Regions from separate parts of the Paracoccus sp. FO-3 genome, predicted to be linked through region 2. Evidence: riboswitches for the same ligand, from Rfam matches in the RefSeq annotation. Region 2 holds a riboswitch; the other holds the start of a gene.
The links. A riboswitch is a leader RNA that binds a small molecule or an ion and turns the genes downstream of it on or off. The one in region 2 is predicted to bind thiamine pyrophosphate.

Region 1: it holds a riboswitch for thiamine pyrophosphate, as region 2 does, so the genes downstream of both, FE811_RS20265 (TenA family protein) here and thiD (bifunctional hydroxymethylpyrimidine kinase/phosphomethylpyrimidine kinase) in region 2, are expected to answer to the same signal.

Annotation. Positions count from the first base shown of each region.
Region 1 is NZ_VCBQ01000091.1:617-9,809, forward strand. Features, by position in the region: gene FE811_RS20250 (Lrp/AsnC family transcriptional regulator) at 1-446, opposite strand, end outside; gene ilvC (ketol-acid reductoisomerase) at 573-1,595, shown strand; gene FE811_RS20260 (NUDIX hydrolase) at 1,778-2,251, shown strand; gene FE811_RS20265 (TenA family protein) at 2,255-2,896, opposite strand; TPP riboswitch at 2,962-3,092, opposite strand; gene FE811_RS20270 (AI-2E family transporter) at 3,264-4,457, shown strand; gene hflC (protease modulator HflC) at 4,534-5,649, opposite strand; gene hflK (FtsH protease activity modulator HflK) at 5,649-6,854, opposite strand; gene gorA (glutathione-disulfide reductase) at 6,913-8,313, opposite strand; gene rpiA (ribose-5-phosphate isomerase RpiA) at 8,310-9,044, opposite strand; partial or broken gene FE811_RS28360 (bifunctional 2-C-methyl-D-erythritol 4-phosphate cytidylyltransferase/2-C-methyl-D-erythritol 2,4-cyclodiphosphate synthase) at 9,192-9,193, shown strand, end outside.
Region 2 is NZ_VCBQ01000002.1:15,979-26,704, reverse strand. Features, by position in the region: gene FE811_RS00720 (thiazole synthase) at 1-102, opposite strand, end outside; gene thiS (sulfur carrier protein ThiS) at 104-301, opposite strand; gene FE811_RS00710 (FAD-dependent oxidoreductase) at 285-1,262, opposite strand; gene thiD (bifunctional hydroxymethylpyrimidine kinase/phosphomethylpyrimidine kinase) at 1,259-2,086, opposite strand; TPP riboswitch at 2,154-2,257, opposite strand; gene FE811_RS00700 (HAD family phosphatase) at 2,439-3,041, shown strand; gene FE811_RS00695 (hypothetical protein) at 3,134-3,847, opposite strand; gene aroQ (type II 3-dehydroquinate dehydratase) at 4,062-4,496, opposite strand; gene FE811_RS00685 (response regulator transcription factor) at 4,525-5,226, opposite strand; gene FE811_RS00680 (PAS-domain containing protein) at 5,219-7,090, opposite strand; gene FE811_RS00675 (long-chain fatty acid--CoA ligase) at 7,212-9,188, shown strand; gene FE811_RS00670 (ABC transporter ATP-binding protein) at 9,191-10,000, shown strand; gene FE811_RS00665 (branched-chain amino acid ABC transporter permease) at 10,011-10,726, shown strand, end outside.

The sequences.
Region 1 (9,193 bases), on a different contig from region 2:
AGCTCCTGCACGTCCTTGATGGTCGAGACCAGCATCAGCGCATCGCTGTCGGCCACATGCGGCAGGGTCAGGATGCTTTCGCGATAGAGCTGCTGCCAATGCGCCATGTCGCGGGCGATCACCGACAGCCGCAGATCGACCGAGCCCAGGAAGGTCTGGATCTCGGTCACTTCGGGCACGCGCCGGGCGGCGGCGATGAACTCGTCGAAGGCGCGGGGATGGGTCTTGTCCAGGGTAAAGCGCAGGCTGACCTGCACCTCGTAGCCAAGCCTGCGCCAGTCGATGCGGGCTTCGGTGGCGCAGATCACCCCCGCCTGGCGCAGCCGTTCCAGCCGGCGCCACAGGCTGGCCGGCGTGACCCCTGCCCGCTCGGCCAGCTCGGCGTTCGCGATGTCGGGATCGGCCAGAAGCTGGCGCAGGATGCGGCGGTCGGTCGCGTCGGGCATGAATTTTTCACCTTTATGGCATTCTTGGCATGATTGTCGCCAAAACTCCAGCATATCCGCGAAGATTGCACAGAACTGCCATCGGAACGCTGCTAGAACCCTCGCATCGAAACGAGGGAGATCCCGATGCGTGTCTATTACGATCGCGACTGCGATGTGAACCTGATCAAGGACAAGAAGATCGCCATGCTGGGCTATGGCAGCCAAGGCCATGCCCATGCGCTGAACCTGCGCGATTCCGGCGCCAAGAACCTGGTCGTCGCCCTGCGCGAGGGTTCCGCCTCGGCCAAGAAGGCCGAAGCCGAGGGGCTGAAGGTCATGGGCATCGCCGAGGCCGCCGCCTGGGCCGACCTGATCATGTTCACCATGCCCGACGAGCTGCAGGCCGAGACCTATCGCAAATACGTGCATGACAACCTGCGCGAAGGCGCGGCCATCGCCTTTGCCCACGGGCTGAACGTGCATTTCGGCCTGATCGAGCCCAAGCCCGGCGTGGACGTGATCATGATGGCGCCCAAGGGCCCCGGCCACACCGTGCGCGGCGAATATGTCAAGGGCGGCGGCGTGCCCTGCCTGGTCGCCGTGCATCAGGACGCCACCGGCAAGGCCATGGACATCGGCCTGAGCTATTGCTCGGCCATCGGCGGCGGCCGCTCGGGCATCATCGAGACGAACTTCCGCCAGGAATGCGAAACCGACCTGTTCGGCGAGCAGGCGGTGCTGTGCGGCGGCCTGGTCGAGCTGATCCGCATGGGCTTCGAAACCCTGGTCGAGGCCGGCTACGAGCCGGAAATGGCCTATTTCGAATGCCTGCACGAAGTGAAGCTGATCGTGGACCTGATCTACGAGGGCGGCATCGCCAACATGAACTATTCGATCTCGAACACCGCGGAATATGGCGAATACGTCTCGGGCCCGCGCGTGCTGCCCTATGAAGAGACCAAGGCGCGGATGAAGGCGGTGCTGACCGACATCCAGACCGGCAAGTTCGTGCGCGACTTCATGCAGGAGAACGCCGTGGGCCAGCCCTTCTTCAAGGCGACCCGCCGCATCAACGACGAACACCAGATCGAGAAGGTCGGCGAGAAGCTGCGCGGCATGATGCCCTGGATCTCCAAGGGCAAGATGGTGGACAAGGAGCGCAACTGAGCGCGATGCCATGGAAAGCCCCGCCCCGGCGGGGCTTTTCCATTTCGCGGGCGCAGAGGCGCGCGGCGGGAGCCGGCATATCGCGTCGGGCGAGCTTTCCCGATCGCGGAGGCCGCAGGCCACGCCGCCCTTGGCCGGGCATGTGCTAGCCCGGCAGGCCGGGCGTTTTCAGGGCAAGGAACATGCGGATCATCGACAGGCAGGCCGTGCGGGTCATTCTGCTGACGCCCGAGGACCGGGTGCTGCTGATGCGGGTCGATTACGGCGGCGGCGACTGGTGGATCACCCCCGGCGGCGGCACCGAGCCGGGCGAGACGCCGGAACAGACCCTGCGCCGCGAATTGGCCGAGGAGCTGGGCTTGGCCCTGCCCGCCCTGGGCCCGCTGGTCTGGCGGCGCCGCGTGACCATGACGCTGCACCGGCAGCGCTGGCGGCAGTCCGAGGACTATTTCCTGGTCGAGACCCCCGGCTTCACCCCGGCGATCCAGGACGCGCCCGAAGCCGCCACCATCCGCGAATTCCGCTGGTGGAGCCTGGCCGAGATGCGCCACACCTCCCAGCGCCTGGCCCCGGCCGGACTGGCGCGCATCGTGCTGGACTATCGCGAAAGCGGGCCGCCCGGCAGCCCGCCCGAGATAGAAATCATCGAGGATTGATCGCTAAGCAGCGAAAACATTGTCGAAAAACGCCAGTTCCAGCGTGACGGCGCGGCGGAAGAAGTCCCGCGCCTGCTCTGCGGCCTCGGGGCCCGCCCGGTCGAATTCGTCGCGCAGGAAGCCGACGAAATCGCGGAAGAAGGGATTGTCGTGCAGCGTGATCCATTCGGCATGGACGAAATTCGCCGGCAGCGGCTGGGTCGCGCGCATGGCCCAGTCGAGATAGAGCCCCTCGGCCACGTTCAGCACCGCCAGAACGGCGGGATAGGCGCGCGTCTCGGCCGCCTCGCGCATCAGCGCCTGGAAACCCGCGGTAGGGGCGCTGTCGGGAATGGCGGCGCGGTCCGCCTCGCCTACGCCAAGCGTGGCAAAGGCGCGCAGGAAATAGTCGTTCTCCTCGCCCGAGACCATGCCGGCGAAGCGGCCGAAGCGCAGCCGCGATTCGAAACGGTCGGCCGAGGCGATGGCGGCGCCCAGAAGCGTCAGGAAGGCGTCGAGGAAACGGTGGTCCTGCACCAGGTAGCGCGCCATCGCCGCATCCGCGATGCTGCCGTCGCAAACTTCGCGCACGAAGCGGTGGCCGACGGCGGCGGACCATTCCGTCGCGCATTCCCGGCGCAGGGTCTCAAAGAAACTTTCGGTCATCATGCCCTCATGGCTTGGGGGCGAGACCGTCGGTGCGGCGGCCTCGCGGTGAGGCCGGCAAAAGGCAGGTGCGTCATTCCCATTCCTCCGCCGGCATGATCCGGGTCAGGTTCAAAGGGTCACCGCGCCGCCCGTTGCAGGTCGCACCGGGCCAGCGGTTTCTCAGCCCCTTGCCGGGGCTCCCCTTGGTGGCGCCAAGGTTAGCGCGGATGGCCGCGGCTGTCACGCGCCGCCCACAGGATCGTGAGCCGGGAAATCCGGGAGCGGCCGGGCCCGAGGCGGCATTCCGTCTTGCAGCCGGGGGCCAGATGTTATCTCGTTGCGACAGGGCGGGCGCGCGAGCCGCCCGCAGTCAGGACCGGGAACCATGACGACAGGCGAAATGCCGAAACCCACGACCAAGACCGAGCCGAACCCCGCCGCCGCCGCCCTGCAGCAAAGCCCGAAACAGGTCGGTCTGCGCCTGCACCGGCCGCCCCTGCTGACCAATATCTCGGCCGCGCGCTGGCTGCTGCTGGCCATCGTGGCGGCCTCGATCTACTTCTTCCACGGCTTCCTGGTGCCGGTGCTGGCGGCCATGGTGATCGCGCTGGCCAGCTGGCCCCTGCGCGAGCGCGCGGCCCACCAGCTGAACCTGGGCCGCACCGGCGCGGCCACGCTGCTGGTGCTGGTGCTGGTCTGCTTCCTGCTGATCCCCATCGCCATGGCGCTGATCTATGCCTTCCGCGAGCTGCGCGACTGGATCAACTGGGCGATCGTGGTCAACAGCTCGGGCGCGCCGACGCCGGGCTGGATGGTCGAGCTGCCGCAGGTCGGCGACTGGCTGGACGAGAACTGGCAGACCTATGTCGGCCGCCCCGGCGGCATCAGCGAGATCGTGCAGCTGGTCAGCGGCTCGAACATCGGCGCGATCTATCGCGGTGCGGTGACGGCGGGCACGCTGGCCTTCCATCTGGCGCTGACGCTGCTGTTCATGCTGATCACGCTGTTCGTGCTTTACCGCGACGGCGACAGGATCGTGGCGCAGATCGACCAGGTCGGCCGCCGCATCCTGCCCGACCGCTGGAGCCGGCTGTCGCGCGTGGTGCCCGCCACCATCAGCTCGACCGTGACCGGCATGACGCTGATCGCCATCGGCGAAGGGGTGATCCTGGGCATCGCCTATTGGCTGGCCGGCGTGCCCTCGCCGGTGACATTCGGCGTCATCACCGGCTTCATGGCGCTGATCCCCGGCGGCGCGCCGCTGTCCTTCACCCTGGTCTCGGCCTATCTGGTGGCCAGCGGCACGCCCTTTGCCGGGGCGGCGCTGTTCATCTGGGGCACCTGCGAGCTGTTCGTGGTGGACAAGACCATCCGCCCGGTCCTGGTCGGCGGTCCGGTCAAGCTGCCCTTCCTGCCGACCTTTTTCGGGTTGATCGGCGGGGTCAAGACCATGGGCATCGTCGGGCTGTTCGTCGGTCCGGTGCTGATGGCGCTGCTGGTCTCGATCTGGCGGGAATGGCAGCGCGAACTGTCGGAAGAGGAACAGCGGCAGGACAGCAAGCTCATCGGCCTGGAATGACCGCCGGCCCCCGGCATGAAAAAGGCGGGACGCAAGCCGCGTCCCGCCTTTCCATTTGCGCTGTTCGTCCCGCGGATCAGTCGGCCGGGGCCGGCGTCGGGGCGGGCGGCACCACCGGCTCTTCCTGCGGCGGGCTGGCCAGCGATTCCGGCAGCGGCGTCAGCGTCACCCCGGCGCTGGAGCCCAGGGGCTGGCCGGTGCGGTCGGTTTCGGCCGGCGCCGGGGTCTCGCCCGGTTGCAGCGCGCCTTCGGTCTGCGGCTCCTCCTCCGACTCGGGCTCGGTGGCGGCGGGCGGCGGCACCGGCACCGGATTGGCCCGGTCCGCGCCGTCATTGCGCAGGTAGTCGAAGAACTCGCCCTGGGGCTGGATCACCAGCGAGCTGTTCTCGCCCTTCAGCGCCCGCTCATAGGAGGTCATCGAGCGGGTGAAGGCAAAGAACTCGGGATCGCGGCCGAAAGCGTCGGCATAGATGGCGTTGCGGCGGGCATCCGCCTCGCCGCGCACCACCTCGGCCCGCTTGCGCGCTTCCGAGGTCAGCTCGACCACGGTGCGGTCGGCGGCGGCGCGGACGCGCTGCGCGGCCTCGCCACCGCGGGCGATCTCGTCGGCGGCTTCGCGCTCGCGCTCGGCGCGCATCCGGGCATAGGTCGCGGTCAGGTTCTGCTCGGGCAGGTCGGTGCGGGTCAGGCGCACGTCGATGACGCGGATGCCCAGGTCGCGGGCGTCGTCGCGGGCCAGGTCGCGGATGCGGTTCATCAGCGGCGTGCGGTCGTCCGACAGCACCGTGGTCGAGGGCACCGAGCCCAGCACCTGCCGGATCGCATTGGTCACGATCGGCTCAAGCCGGCGCTGCGCGAATTCGATGCCGCCCGAGCCCACCGCGCGGCGGAACTGCACCACGTCGGTGATCTGCCAGCGCGCGAAGGCATCGACCACCAGGCGGCGGTCGTCCAGCGGCGTGACCTCCATCGGCGGGGTCGGCAGGCCCAGGATGCGGGCATCATATTTCACCACGTTGTCGAGGAAGGGCACCTTGATGCCCAGGCCCGGCTCCTCGCGCACCTCGACCACCTCGCCGAAGCGCAGGACAAGCGCCTTTTCGCGCACGTCGACGATATAGAGCGCGGCGATGACCAGGACCGCCACCACGACCAGGAAGGGCAGCGCCAGAAGCGAGATTGCACGGTTCATCACTGGTTCCCCCCGCCGGTATTGGTGTTGCCGGAGCCCGAGGCCCCGCTGCGCAGCTGATCCAGCGGCAGATAGGGCACCACGCCCTGCCCGGCCTCGCCATCGAGGATGACCTTGTTCACCCCGCCCAGAACCTTCTCCATGGTTTCCAGATACATCCGGCGGCGCGTGACCTCCGGCGCCTTGACATATTCGTCATAGACCGAGTTGAAGCGCGCGGCCTCGCCCTCGGCGTTGTTCACCGCCTCGGCGCGATAGGCCTCGGCGCGTTCGATCACGGCGGCGGCCTCGCCTCGGGCGCTGGCCAGCACGCGGTTGGCATAGGCGTCGGCCTCTTTCTCCAGCCGGTCGCGTTCCTGCTGGGCGGCCTGCACCTCGCGGAAGCTGTCGATCACCTCGCGCGGCGGGTCGGCGCGGTCCAGGTTGACGCGCAGCACGTTGATCCCGGCCTCGTAGTCGTTCAGCGTGTTCTGCACCGCCAGCTTCAGGTCGTCGGCGATGGCGCCGCGGTCGCGGTTCAGGATCGGCGCCAGTTCCGAACGCGCCACGATGTCGCGCATGGCGGATTCCGAGACGGCGCGGATGGTGTCGTCGGGATCGGCCAGGTTGAACAGGAATTTCTCGGGGTCCGAGATGTTCCAGACCACCTGATAGGCCATGTCCACGATGTTCTGGTCGCGGGTCAGCATCAGCCCCGAATCCATCGGCCCGGCGCGGCCGGTGCCGATCTCCGTGGTCCGCTCGCCCGAGACCTGCACCACCTCGGCGGTGACGACGGGCCAGGGCGCGAAGTTCAGGCCCGGCTCGCCGGTGCCCACGGGCTTGCCGAACAGCAGCTCGACCGCGCGTTCCTCGGGCTTGACGGTGTAGAAGCTGGAAAAGGCCCAGACCGCCAGCACGGCCAGCGCCGCGATGCCCCAGGTGCCGCGGCTCATCTGGAATTGCGGGCCCTGCGGCCGGCGCGGGCCGCCGCCGCGGTTGCCACCGCCGCCGCCCTTGCCGCCCATCAGCACCCGCAGCCGGTCCTGGCCCTTGCGCACCAGTTCCTCGATCTCGGGGATCTGGTCGCCGCGGCGCGGACCCTGCGGCCGGTCGTCCCTGCCGCCGCCCGGACTGCCCCAGGGGGGCTGGCCGCCCCCTTGCGGCGGCTGCTTGCCGCCCTTGCCGTCATCTCCGCCGCCGCCCCAGGGGCCTTGTCCTGCCATACCTCTCGTGCCTCGCTTGATGTCTGTCTGGTTGAAACTGGTGCCTTCGGCCGGAAAATCAAGCCGATGCGGCGGGTTTGTCCATTTTTGCCGCCCCCACGCGGCGCGAAGGCTTGCGCATGGTCACAAGCTCTTCCGCCAGCGTCGGATGCACGGCGATGGCGGCGTCGAAATCGGCCTTGGTCGCGCCCATGCCCAGCGGAATCGCGATCATCTGGATCATCTCGCCCGCCTCGGGGCCGAAGATGTGGCAGCCCAGCACCTTGTCGGTCTCGCCGTCTACCACCAGCTTCATCACCGCCCGCGCATCCGAGCCGGCGAAAAGCGAGCGCATGGGCCTGAAGCTGGCGACATAGATGTCGGCGGGACCGCAGGCCTCGGCCTCTTCCTCGGTCAGGCCGATGGTCGCCACCTCATGCGGGCGGGTATAGACGGCGCTGGCCACCAGCCGGTGGTCGACCTTGCGCGGCCGGGCGCCGAAGACCGTGTCGGCAAAGCTGTGCCCTTCGCGGATCGCGACCGGGGTCAGGTTCACCCGGTCGGTCACGTCGCCCACGGCATAGATCGACGGCACCGAGCTTTGCGACCATTCGTCCACCGCGATCTCGCCCCTGCGGCCCAGCCGGACGCCGGCCTCCTCGAGCCCCAGCCCCTTGGTATAGGGCGCGCGGCCGGTGGCGAACATCACCGCGTCGAAGATCTCGCTGCCGCCGTCCTCGAAGGTGACGCGGACGCCCGCCCCCTCGCGGTCCAGCCGCGCCGGGTTGGTGCCCAGCCGCACGTCGACGCCGATGGCGCGCAGCTGCTCGGTGGCATGGCGGCGCATCTCGGCGTCGAAGCCGCGCAGCACCGCATCGCCGCGATAGGCCAGCACGGTGGCGCTGCCCAGGCCCTGCAGGATGGTGGCGAATTCGCAGGCGATGAAGCCGCCGCCCACCACCAGCACCCGGCCCGGCAGCCTGTCGAGCGTGAACAGGTCGTCCGAGATCAGCCCCAGTTCCTTGCCCGGAATGTCGGGGCGCTGCGGCCGGCCGCCGACCGCGATCAGGATATGCTTGGCGCTCAGGCGCTGGCCGTCGGCCAGCTCGACCGTATGCGCGTCGTGCAGCCGGGCGCGCTGCATGTGGACCTCGACCCCGGCATTCACCAGCCCCGAGGTATAGGCGCCCTCGAGCCGGTCGAGTTCGCGCAGGAGCTTGCCGTGGAACTCGGCCCAGTCGAAGCGGCCCTCGCCCGCGCCCTGCCAGCCGTAGCCGCGCGATTCGGCCGCCGCGGCGCCGGCTTGCGAGGCGAAGATCATCAGCTTCTTGGGGACGCAGCCGCGGATGACGCAGGTGCCGCCCATGCGGCTTTCCTCGGCCAGGCCGACGCGGGCGCCGTATTCGCTGGCCGCGATCCGCGCCGCGCGCACCCCGCCCGAGCCGCCGCCGATGACGAAAAGGTCGTAGTCGAATTTCATGCCATGTCCTCGCGCCGCAACTCCACCACCGACCCGTCCGGGCAGCCGATGATCGCCAGCTCGCAGATATTCAGGAACAGCCCGTGTTCAACCACCCCGGCGATCGCGGACAGCTCGGCCGCCAGCGCCTCGGCATCGGGGATCGATTCCAGCGCCAGGTCCAGCACCAGGTTGCCCTCGTCGGTGCGCAGGGGCGCATCGGCCCGCTTGCGCAGCAGGATCGGGCGCTGGGTCAGCTCCAGCCGGTCCAGCGCGCGCTGGATCAGCGTCCTGGTCGCCTGCCAGCCAAAGGGAATCACCTCGACCGGCAGGTGAAAGGCGCCCAGCCGGTCCACCACCTTGCCCTGGTCGGCGATGACCACCATGCGGTCCGAGGCGGTGGCGACGATCTTTTCGCGCAGATGCGCCGCGCCGCCGCCCTTGATCAGGTTCAGGTCCGGGTCCACCTCGTCGGCGCCGTCGATGGTCAGGTCCAGCCAGCCGATGGCGTCCAGGTCCTCGACCGTCAGCCCCAGCGCGGTCGCCAGCTCCGCCGTCGCCTTCGAGGTCGCGGCGCAGCGCAGCGCAAAGCCTTCCTCCTGCACCCGCTGCGCCAGGCGGCGCACGAAGATCGCCGCGGTCGAGCCGGTCCCCAGCCCCAGCCGCATCCCCGGCTCGACCAGCGCCACCGCGGCGCGGGCGGCGGCATCCTTGGAAAGATCGGTGACGGCGGGATCGGTCATGACGGGAATCCTTGGCTGAATGGCAGGCGGCACATGGCCGTCCTTATAAGCACAAGCCGCGCCATGGGCCACTACCGGCTGCGTCTTTTGGCCGCGACGAAACGCCTGACCGGCGGCGATTGCCTCGGGGCGGCGGCTGACCTACATCTGGCGGCCAT
Region 2 (10,726 bases):
GCGGGATGCGCGGAACGCCTGCGCCATGATCGCGGGCGAGGGGTATTGCGCCGTCCCCAGCATCAGCGGGCTTTCGACCGCGGTTCCGTAAAAGTCCGGCATCTCAGCCCCCCTGCATCGGCGCCACGACTTCCAGCGCGTCGCCATCCTTCAGCGTGGTTTCCGCCCGCGCGGCGGCGGGCAGGAAGGCGCCGTTCAGCGCCGTCGCCACCTTGGCCGCGCCCAGTCCGATCTCGGCCAGCGCGTCCTGCACGGACGGGCCGTTCAGGTCGCGCGCCTCTCCGTTAAGGGTGATCTTCATCCATGAACTCCGGTTTCCGGCCCTCGAGAAGGTAATCGGCGGCCATGCGGGCCACGGCGGGGGCCAGAAGATAGCCGTGGCGGTAAAGGCCGTTTGCGTAAAGCGTGCCGCCGCGCCGGCGCAGGCGGGGCAGGTTGTCCGGGAAGGCCGGGCGCGCATCCGAGCCAAGCTCCAGGATCTCGGCCTCGGCAAAGCCGGGATGCAGGGCATAGGCGGCCGACAGCATCTCGACCGCCGAACGGGCGGTGACGCGATACTTGCCGCCGGTCTCCAGCATGGTGGCGCCGATCATGTAGACGCCATCGCCGCGCGGCACGAGGTACAGCGGGATGCGCGGATGCAGCAGGCGGATGGTGCGGGTCAGGGTCACTTCCGGGCAGCGGATCACCAGCATCTCGCCGCGCACGCCGCGCAGGTCGGCCAGTTCGTCCTTGGCCGCCAAGCCGCGCGCGTCCACCACAAGGCCGGTGGGCGTCCCCTCGGTCTCGATCTGGATGCCGCGTTCCTCCAGCCGGTCGCGCAGCGCCAGCAGGGCGGCGCGCGGGTTCAGGTGCGCCTCGGTCGCGAAATGCAGCCCGCGCGGGAAGCGGCCGGACAGTTCCGGCTCCAGCGCCGCGATTTCGTCGCCGTTCACCGGCTGATGCGCCTCGGTCAGCCGGGCGAAACGGTCGAGTTCCGCCCGGTCGCGCGAGGGCGCCAGCACCAGCGTGCCGCGGCGGATGACCTCGGCCCCGTTCGCCTGCCACCAGTCGGCGGCCTCGACGCCCAGGCGCAGCACCACCGGCTCGGCGCTTTCGGCCTCGCAATAAGGGGCGAGCATCCCGCCCGCGCGCCAGCTGCAGGCTTGCGATCCGGGCTTGCCGGCCGGGTCGATGATGCGCGGCAGGGTGCCGCGCTGGGCCAGTTCGGTGGCGATGCAAAGCCCCATCACCCCGGCGCCAAGGATGGTGATCTGGTTCATGCCTGCCCCCAGAGCGCGTGGAAATGATGCACCGGGCCATGGCCCAGCCCGACCGACAATTCGTCGGCGCGGGCGATGGCGGCCTGCAGCCAGCCATGGGCGCGGGTCACGGCCTGCGCCACCGTCATGCCCTGCGCCAGCCCGGCCGCGATGGCCGAGGAAAGCGAACAGCCGGTGCCATGGGTGTTGGGCGTCTGCTGCCGCGGCGCGGTCAGGACCAGCGGCTCGGGACCGATCAGCAGGTCGGTGCAGCTGTCCTCGGTTGCGTGGCCGCCCTTCATCAGCACGTTGGCGGCGCCCAGAGCGCGCAGCGCCTCGCCCTGCTGGCGCATTTCCTCGGGGGTCGCGGCGGCGGCAAGGTCCAGCAGGCGCGCGGCCTCGGGCAGGTTGGGGGTCAGCACGGTCGCCAGCGGGATCAGCTGCTCGCGCAGCGCCGAGACGGCCTCGTCCGGCAAAAGCGCGTCGCCGGATTTCGCCACCATCACCGGGTCCAGCACCACCGGGACCGGGTTGTCCGCCAGCAGCGCCGTCAGCCGGCCGGCGACGACCGTGATCGCATCCACGCCGCCGACCATGCCGATCTTGACCGCGCGCACGTCCAGGTCGCCGAAGACCGCGTCGATCTGGGCGGCGATCATGGCGGGGCTGACGGGTTCGACCGCGGCGACGGTGCGGGTGTTCTGCGCGGTGATCGCGGTGATGACCGAGGCGCCATAGACGCCCAGCGCCGAAAAGCTTTTCAGATCGGCCTGGATTCCGGCGCCGCCGCCGCTGTCCGAGCCGGCGATGGTCAGCGCGATGGGATGGGGCTGCAATCCCGACATGGCCCGCCTTTCGTTTCGGCCGGGCACGCGGACGCTGGGCGGATGGGTGGCGGCCTGGGATTGCGGGCCGCGTCACTCTACCCTTCCCTACGCCGGCATGACCCGGATCAGGTTCGATGGGTCGGTGCCCGGCACCTCTCAGCCCCGTGCGGGGCTCCCCAAGTGTATGAGTCTTCCGCGCGACACTAGGCTCCGGCGCCCCGTATTGCAAGGGCCGCGCGCGGCCGGCCCCTCGCTGTCGCGGATCCGTCGGCCTTGCCGGCAGCATGGCGGGGCGCGCGGCGCGGTTTTCGGGCTTTACAGCGCCGGGATTTCCGGCCGATCTGGGCGCGGCGAAATGCGGAAGGATGCGATGAAAAGCGTGATCTTCGACCTGGGCGGGGTGCTGATCGACTGGGATCCGGCGCTGGCCTTTGCGGATGTGTTCACCAGCCGGGCCGAGGCCGAGGCCTGGATGGCCCGCATCGACTTTCCCGGCTGGAACCGGATGCAGGACGGCGGGCGCAGCTTTGCCGAGGGGCTTGCCGCCGCCCGCGCCGCCCATGGCGACGAGGCGCGCCACCTGGCCGGCTATCTGGCGGCTTTCCCCGTCACCATCGAAAAGACCGTGCCGGGCAGCTGGGCGATTGCCGAGGCGCTGCTGGCCCGCGGGGTGCCGCTTTATGCGCTGACCAACTGGTCGGCCGAGACCTGGCCCCATGCGCTGGAACTGCATTCCCGGCTGGGCGGGCTGTTCGCCGACATCCTGGTCTCAGGCCAGGTCGGCGCGCTGAAGCCCGAGCCCGCGATCTTTCGGCTGCTGATGGACCGTAACGGGCTGCGCCCCGAGGACTGCATCTTCATCGACGACAGCCCGGCCAATGTCGAGGGCGCCCGCGCGCTGGGCATCGACGCGATCCGCTTTACCAGCGCCGAGGCGCTGGGCGAGGATCTGGCGCGGCGCGGGGTGTTTTGAGGGGGCGGCTAGTCCGCTTTGCGGGACCGGAGCGGTCATTCGCAGCCTGCATGAGCAGGAGAAATCTATCAGCAAAGACCTCACGTTGGCATTTAAGAAAGCAACTCAATTAAAACACTGCTTTTAATAAGATACGATAGTCCAGCATGTGCGCCCGACCCATCCGCAACCTTTATGTGGCCAGCATTCACGCCAATCATTTTACTTCCTCGAAATCCGCCGCCGTAAGTAATGCCGGCGCCAGACTGAAGTCCTCTATCTAAAGTAAAAACAGGTGAGCCAGAATAGCCGCCCCATGAGAATCCCTCAATTGCAATGCGCCTTGCGTCGCCGCTGAGACCATGCCCGATAAAATTCTGCGATGGATCACTTGCCACCCACCCGGTTCGCATTACCGGCTGATTAGACGCTCCATGATACACTGGGAAAGCCACAATGTCGGAGATATCTACCTCGGAAAAGTCGGCGTCTGCCGCTAAGTAGCTTTCCTCAATCGGTACCACGCTGCCTGGCAACGCTCCGTCAATTCTGACATTGCTCAGATCAACCACGGCAACATCTTCCTTCTCATTTTTTGGAAACAGAATCTGTGGTGGGCTAAAGGAAAAATCAAACGGCAGCAGATTTCCGTCACAATATCCCGCAGCGACTACCTTTCTCAAAGCCCAATTTTTCTTGCGGGGGTCACTGTAGCTTGCATCGAAGACATGCCTGTTTGATACAAGATACAACTTTCCGGCGCTTGTCCTTAGGAAAAATGCCGTACCGGAAGCAGACTTCTCGTTACCGTATTCGTCAAAATACACAGAAACCCTCGTTGCGCTGTACAAGTGCTTCCGGGTCAGCGGGTGATACATATTCACGCCTCAAATGTTCTGAATGGGTTCACGATACAGATTGCTGCGTTTTCCTCGTGAGTCGCAAACAACGCTTTGAATTCCAGGAGGTTGAACGTGCGTCTAGGTAGTGCGGCTACGGTTCGGCCGTCCGCTTCGGGCTCAAACCACCGCCCCAGCCCACCTATCCCACCAGCTTCGCCACGTGGCGCAGCGCCAGCAGGTAGCCGTGGATGCCCAGGCCGGCGATCACGCCCTCGGCGCGCAGGCTGACATAGGAATGGTGCCGGAAGCTCTCGCGCTTGTGGACGTTCGAGATATGCACCTCGATCACCGGACCGTCGAAGGTGTTCAGCGCATCCAGGATCGCGACCGAGGTGTGGGTGAAGGCCGCCGGGTTGATGACGATGGCCTGGGCCGATCGCCGCGCCTCGTGGATCAGGTCGATGATCGCGCCCTCGTGGTTCGACTGGTGGAAGGCGATCTCCAGACCAAGCTCGGCCCCCAGCGCCCGGCAGTCGCGTTCCACGTCGGACAGCGTGGTGCTGCCATAGATCTCGGGCTGGCGCTGGCCCAGAAGGTTCAGGTTCGGGCCGTTCAGGACATAGACGGTGGGCATGGGCGTTCTCCGGCAGATCGGGGGCAATCTAGCCCAGTTCGGCCAGAAAGATATAGCCCGCGCCGTAGATCGTCTTGATCAGGCGCGGGTTCTTGGGATCCTCGCCCAGCTTGGTGCGCAGGCGCGAGATGCGCACGTCCATCGCCCGGTCGAAGCTTTCCCCCGCCGTGCCGCCCAGCGTTTCCAGCATCTGCGCGCGCGAGATCAGCCGGCGCGGATTGTCCAGGAACAGGCGCAAGACCTCGGCCTCGGCATGGCTGATCGGGGTCTCGGCGCCTTCGGGCGAGGTGAGCGTGTAGCGGTCGAAATCGGCCGACCAGCCGGCAAAGCGGACCTGCTGGCGGCCGGGGCCGGTCTCGCGCTGGGGCTTGCGCAGCCGGGCGCGGATGCGGGCCACGACCTCGGCCGGCTCGAAGGGCTTGATGATGTAGTCGTCGGCGCCAAGCTCCAGCCCGGTCACGCGGTCCTGCACCTGCGCCCGGCCCGAGATGATGATGATCGCCGCGCCGGATTCGCTGGCCAGCCGGTGGACCAGCGCCAGCCCGTCGCGGTCGGGCAGGCCCAGGTCGATCAGGCAGGCATCGGGCTGGATGCGGCGCAGCGCCGCCTCGAACTCGGTGGCGCGGGCGAAGCCCTGGGTGCGAAAGCCCGCGTCTTCCAGCGCCGCGGATAGCAGGCGGCGGATTTCGGGCTCGTCGTCGAGAATGGCGATCAGGGGGGCGTCAGTCATCTGTCTCTGCCATGGCCACGGCCAGTTCGGTGTCGCCAAAGGGCTTGGTCAGGACCGGGCAGTCAAGCCCCGATCTGCGCGGATCGCCCGGCGGCAGCGCCGTCATCAGCACCAGCGGCAGGCCGCGGCCCCGCAGATCCGCCCCCGAACCGTCGCCCAGTTGCAGGTCGGAGAGGATCATGGTCAGCCCGGCCAGGTCGGTCAACCCGCGCGCCTCGGCCAGCGAGCCGGCCTCGATCACCGAATGGCCCTGGGCGGTCAGCATCTCGCGGATATGGGCGCGGATGGCGTCGTCATCCTCGACCAGCAGCACCAGTTGCGGGCGGGCGGCGCGCAGCGGCAGGCGGATGGTCACCTGCGCGCCGCCGCCCTCGGCATTGCCCAGCCGCAGGGTGCCGCCCGCCAGCTTGATCTGGTCATAGACCATCGACAGGCCAAGGCCGGTGCCCTGGCTGCCCTTGGTGGTGAAGAAGGGCTCGGTCGCGCGCGCCAGCGCCTCGTCGGAAAAGCCGGGGCCGGTATCGGCGACCGCGATCTCCAGCCAGCGGCCGGCGGGCCGGACGGTGACGCCGATGCGCCCGCGGCCCCGCATGGCGTCGCGCGCGTTCAGGATCAGGTTGAGCAGCACGTCCTGAAGCACGCCGGGGTCCAGCATCACCCGCGCCGGCAGATCGCCGATGCGGGTGTCCAGCGTGACGCCCGCGCCCAGCGTCGGCCGGGTCATCGCCGCCAGGTCGTCCAGCATGGCGCGCAGCCCGACCGGCTGCGGCTGGTGCTCGCGCCGGCCGGTCAGCGCCGAGATGCCGTCGAGCAGCCGCACCCCGCGCCGGGCGGCGGCCAGCGTGGCCTGCACGTCCTCGGCCTGTTCGGGCGGCAGTCCGGCGCGGGCCAGCCGGCCCTGCAGGCCCAGGATGATGGTCAGCAGGTTGCCGAAGTCATGCGCCAGCCCCGAGGTCATCTGCGCCGCCACCGCGCGCTTGGCGGCATGGGTCAGCGCCTCGCGCGCCTGCACCTCGGCGGTGACGTCGGTGGACAGGATATAGACGCCGCGCCCGTTCTGGTCGGGGGTCAGCGCGATGCGGATGCGCCGACCCGAGGGCGGGTGCGTGATCTCGAACACCTGCGGCTGGCCGGCGATGGCGCGGTCCAGGTGCGGGCGGATGCGGGCGAAGGTCTCGGCGCCCAGCACGGTTTCGCATTGGCAGCCGATGATCGAGCGATTCGCGCCTGGAAACACCATCGAGATCTGGTTGTTCGAGAAGGTATAGCGATAGTCGCGGTCCATATGCGCGATATGGGCCGGGACCATGGCGGTGACATGGCGGGTGCGGGCCTCGGATTCGGTCAGGATGCGCTTGGCCTCCTCCAGCGCGGCATTGGTCGCGGCCAGGGCGCGGTTCGCGGCCGACAGCCGCTCGGCATTCTCCAGCACCAGCTCCGAGAGTTCCTCGGACCGGGCGCGCAGCAGCGCTTCCTGCCGCTTGATATGGGTGATGTCGGTATAGACCGCGATCCAGCCGCCCTGGCTGAGCGGCGCCCCCTCGACCGAGATCCAGCGGCCGTCGGCGCGCTTTCGTTCCATGTAATGCGGCTGGAAGGTGCGGGCCTGGTCGACGCGCTCGCGAATCGCGGCCTCGGGGTCGTCCTGGGGGCCGTATTCGCCGCGATGGACCAGGTAGCGGATCGTATCCTGGAAGGTGGCGCCGGTGCGGGTCAGCTCGTCCGGCAGGCCGAACATCGCCTGATAGGGGCGGTTGCAGACCGCCAGCCGCAGGTCGGCGTCGAAGATCGAGATCGCCTGCTGGATCAGGTTCAGCCCCGAGCGGGTCAGTTCGGCGTGCCGGTCGTTCGTGGGCGTGACCATTCCTGGCATTGCGCGGTCCCTGTAACAATTCGTAGGATTCAGGAAAAACTGACGCAAGGATTGCCGCAGTAAGCTGAGATTGCCAGAGGGAAGAGGAGCCCTGACGGCAAGGGGAGGAACCATGCAGAACGCTGAGGCGGCCCAGGCCGGTTTGCAGTCGATTCCAGCGTTGCTGGCGCGCAATGCCGAACGCTTCGGCAACCGGCCCGCCTATCGGGAAAAGGAATTCGGGATCTGGCAAAGCTGGACCTGGGCCGAGGCCGCGGACGAGATTCGCGCCCTGGCGCTGGGCTTCCTGGTGCTGGGCCTGAACCGCGGCGATCACGTCGCCATCATCGGCCGCAACCGCCCGGCGCATTACTGGGCCATGGTCGCGGCGCAGATGTGCGGCGCGGTGCCGGTGCCGCTGTATCAGGACGCGGTGGCCGAGGAGATGGCCTATGTGCTGGACCATTGCGGCGCCCGCTTCGTCGTCTGCGGCGACCAGGAACAGGTGGACAAGGTGCTGGAGGTCGGCGCCCGTGCCCCTTCGGTCGAGCATGTGGTCTATACCGACAAGCGCGGGATGCGGAAATACGACCATTCCCGCATGAACGCGCTGGCCGATGTCCAGGCCGAGGGCCGCGCCGCCCAGCAGCGGCTGGGGCACGAACTGGACGCGCGCATCGCCGAACTGGGCTATGACGATACCTGCGTGATGCTGTATACCTCGGGCACCACCGGCAAGCCCAAGGGCGTGGTGCTGTCCAATCGCAACATCATCGAGACCGGCAAGAACACCGCCTCCTTCGACCACCTGACCGCGCGCGAGGAAGTGCTGGCCTATCTGCCCATGGCCTGGGTCGGCGACTTCATCTTTTCGGTCGGGCAGGCCTATTGGGCCGGCTTCACCGTGAACTGCCCCGAGGGCGCGCATACGATGATGACCGACCTGCGCGAGATCGGGCCGACCTATTTCTTCGCCCCGCCCCGCGTCTTCGAAGGCCAGCTGACCTCGGTGATGATCCGCATGGAGGATGCCGGCCGCTTCAAGCGCTGGCTGTTCCGGCATTACATGGAGATCGCCCGCCGCGTCGGCCCGGCGCTTCTGGACGGCAAGCCGGTCGGCGCGCTGGACCGGCTGCGCTACGGCCTGGGCAACCTGCTGGTCTATGGGCCGCTGAAGAACACGCTGGGCTATTCCCGCATCCGCGTCGGCTATACCGCGGGCGAGGCGATCGGGCCCGAGATCTTCGATTTCTACCGTTCGCTGGGCATCAACCTGAAACAGCTCTACGGCCAGACCGAGGCCAGCGTCTTCATCACCCAGCAGCCGGACGGGCAGGTGCGCTCGGACACGGTCGGCGTGCCCTCGCCCGGCGTCGAGCTGAAGATCGCCGAAAGCGGCGAGGTCTTCTATCGCTCGCCCGGCACCTTCGTCGAATATTACAACAATCCCGACAGCACCGCCTCGACCAAGGATGCCGAGGGCTGGGTGGCGACCGGCGACGCCGGCTTCTTCGAGGAGGCGAGCGGGCACCTGCGCATCATCGACCGCGCCAAGGATGTGGGCCGCATGGCCGATGGCCGGATGTTCGCGCCGAAATATGTCGAGAACAAGCTGAAGTTCTATCCGAACATCCTGGAGGCGGTGGTCTTCGGCGCCGGCCGCGACATGTGCACGGCCTTCATCAACATCGACCTGACGGCGGTCGGCAACTGGGCCGAGCGCAACAACATCGCCTATGCCAGCTACCAGGAACTGGCCGGCCATCCGCAGGTCTATGCGACGATCAAGCAGCATGTCGAGGCGGTGAACGAATCCGTCGCCGCCGACCCGATGCTCTCGGGCTGCCAGATCAGCCGCTTCCTGGTGCTGCACAAGGAACTCGACCCCGACGACGGCGAGATGACGCGCACCCGCAAGGTGCGCCGCAACATCATCGCCGAGAAATATGCCGACCTGATCGAGGCGCTCTATGACGGCCGCGACACGGTCAGCACCCGCACCGAGGTGACCTACGAGGACGGTCGCAAGGGCGAGATCCGCGCCACGCTGAAGATCGAGGACGCCCGGACCTTCCCGACCCAGACCATGCAGAAGGTGGCCGCGGAATGACCATGCAAGAAGGCTATACCACCGCCGACGGCCGCCAGATCGGCGGGGTGCTGATGGATCTTCGCAACATCACCCTGCGCTTCGGCGGCGTGACGGCGATCAAGGACATCAGCTTCGACATCCGCGAGGGCGAGATCCGCGCCATCATCGGCCCGAACGGCGCCGGGAAATCCTCGATGCTGAACGTGATCTCGGGCTTCTATGTCCCGCAAGAGGGCGAGATCTGGTTCGAGGGCAAGCGTCGCCCGCCGATGAAACCCTATGAGGTGGCGCGGCTGGGGCTGGCCCGCACCTTCCAGAACATCGCGCTGTTCGACGGCATGTCGGTGCTGGACAACATCATGACCGGGCGGCTGAACATGATGAAGGCGCCGATCTGGAGCCAGGCGCTGTGGTGGGGCCGCGCCGAGCGCGAAGAGGTCGAGAACCGCGAGCAGGTCGAGAAGATCATCGACTTCCTGGAAATCCAGAACATCCGCAAGACGCCGGTCGGCCGGCTGCCTTACGGCTTGAAGAAACGCGTCGAACTGGCCCGCGCGCTGGCGGCCGAGCCGCGGATCCTGCTGCTGGACGAGCCGATGGCCGGCATGAACGTCGAGGAGAAGGAGGACATGTGCCGCTTCATCCTGGACGTGAACGACGAATTCGGCACCACCATCGCGCTGATCGAACATGACATGGGCGTGGTCATGGACCTGTCGGACCGGGTGGTGGTGATGGATTACGGCCGCAAGATCGGCGACGGCACCCCCGACGAGGTGCGCAGCAATCCCGAGGTCATCAGCGCCTATCTTGGCGTGGCGCACGAGTAAGGGGGCGGCGATGGAATTTCTCTACGCAAGCGAAGTCCTGGCGAACGGCCTGATGGCCGGGGTGATGTATTCGCTGGTCGCGCTGGGCTTCGTGCTGATCTACAAGGCCTCGGGCGTCTTCAACTATGCCCAGGGGGTGATGGCGCTCTTCGCCGCCATGACGCTGGTCGGCATCATGGAGGGCCGCGTGCCCTTCGCCCATCTGATCAACGCGGCCTTCGGCGTGCATGTGTCGAGCTTCGGCTGGACGGTGCCGGGACTGTTCGCCATCCTGCTTACCGCGCTGATCATGGTGGGCCTGGCCATCGCCATCGAAAAGCTGGTGCTCAAGCACCTGGTCGGGCAGGAACCGATCATCCTGTTCATGGCCACCATCGGCCTTGCCTGGTTCCTGGAAGGGCTTGGCGACGTGATGTGGGGCGCCGACGTGAAGGTGCTGGACGTGGGCCTGCCGCAAGGCATTTCCGAGACGGTCGAGACGATGACGAACGACTGGCTTGGCTACGGCTTCTTCATCGACCGGCTGGACATCTGGGCGGCGGTGATCGCGGCGGCGCTGGTCGCGGCCCTGGTCGGGTTCTCGCAATATACCAAGCAGGGCAGGGCGATGCGCGCCGTGGCCGACGACCATCAGGCGGCGCTGTCGGTGGGCATCAGCCTGCAGTTCATCTGGATCATGGTCTGGTCGATCGCCGGGTTCGTGGCGCTGGTCGCGGGCATCATGTG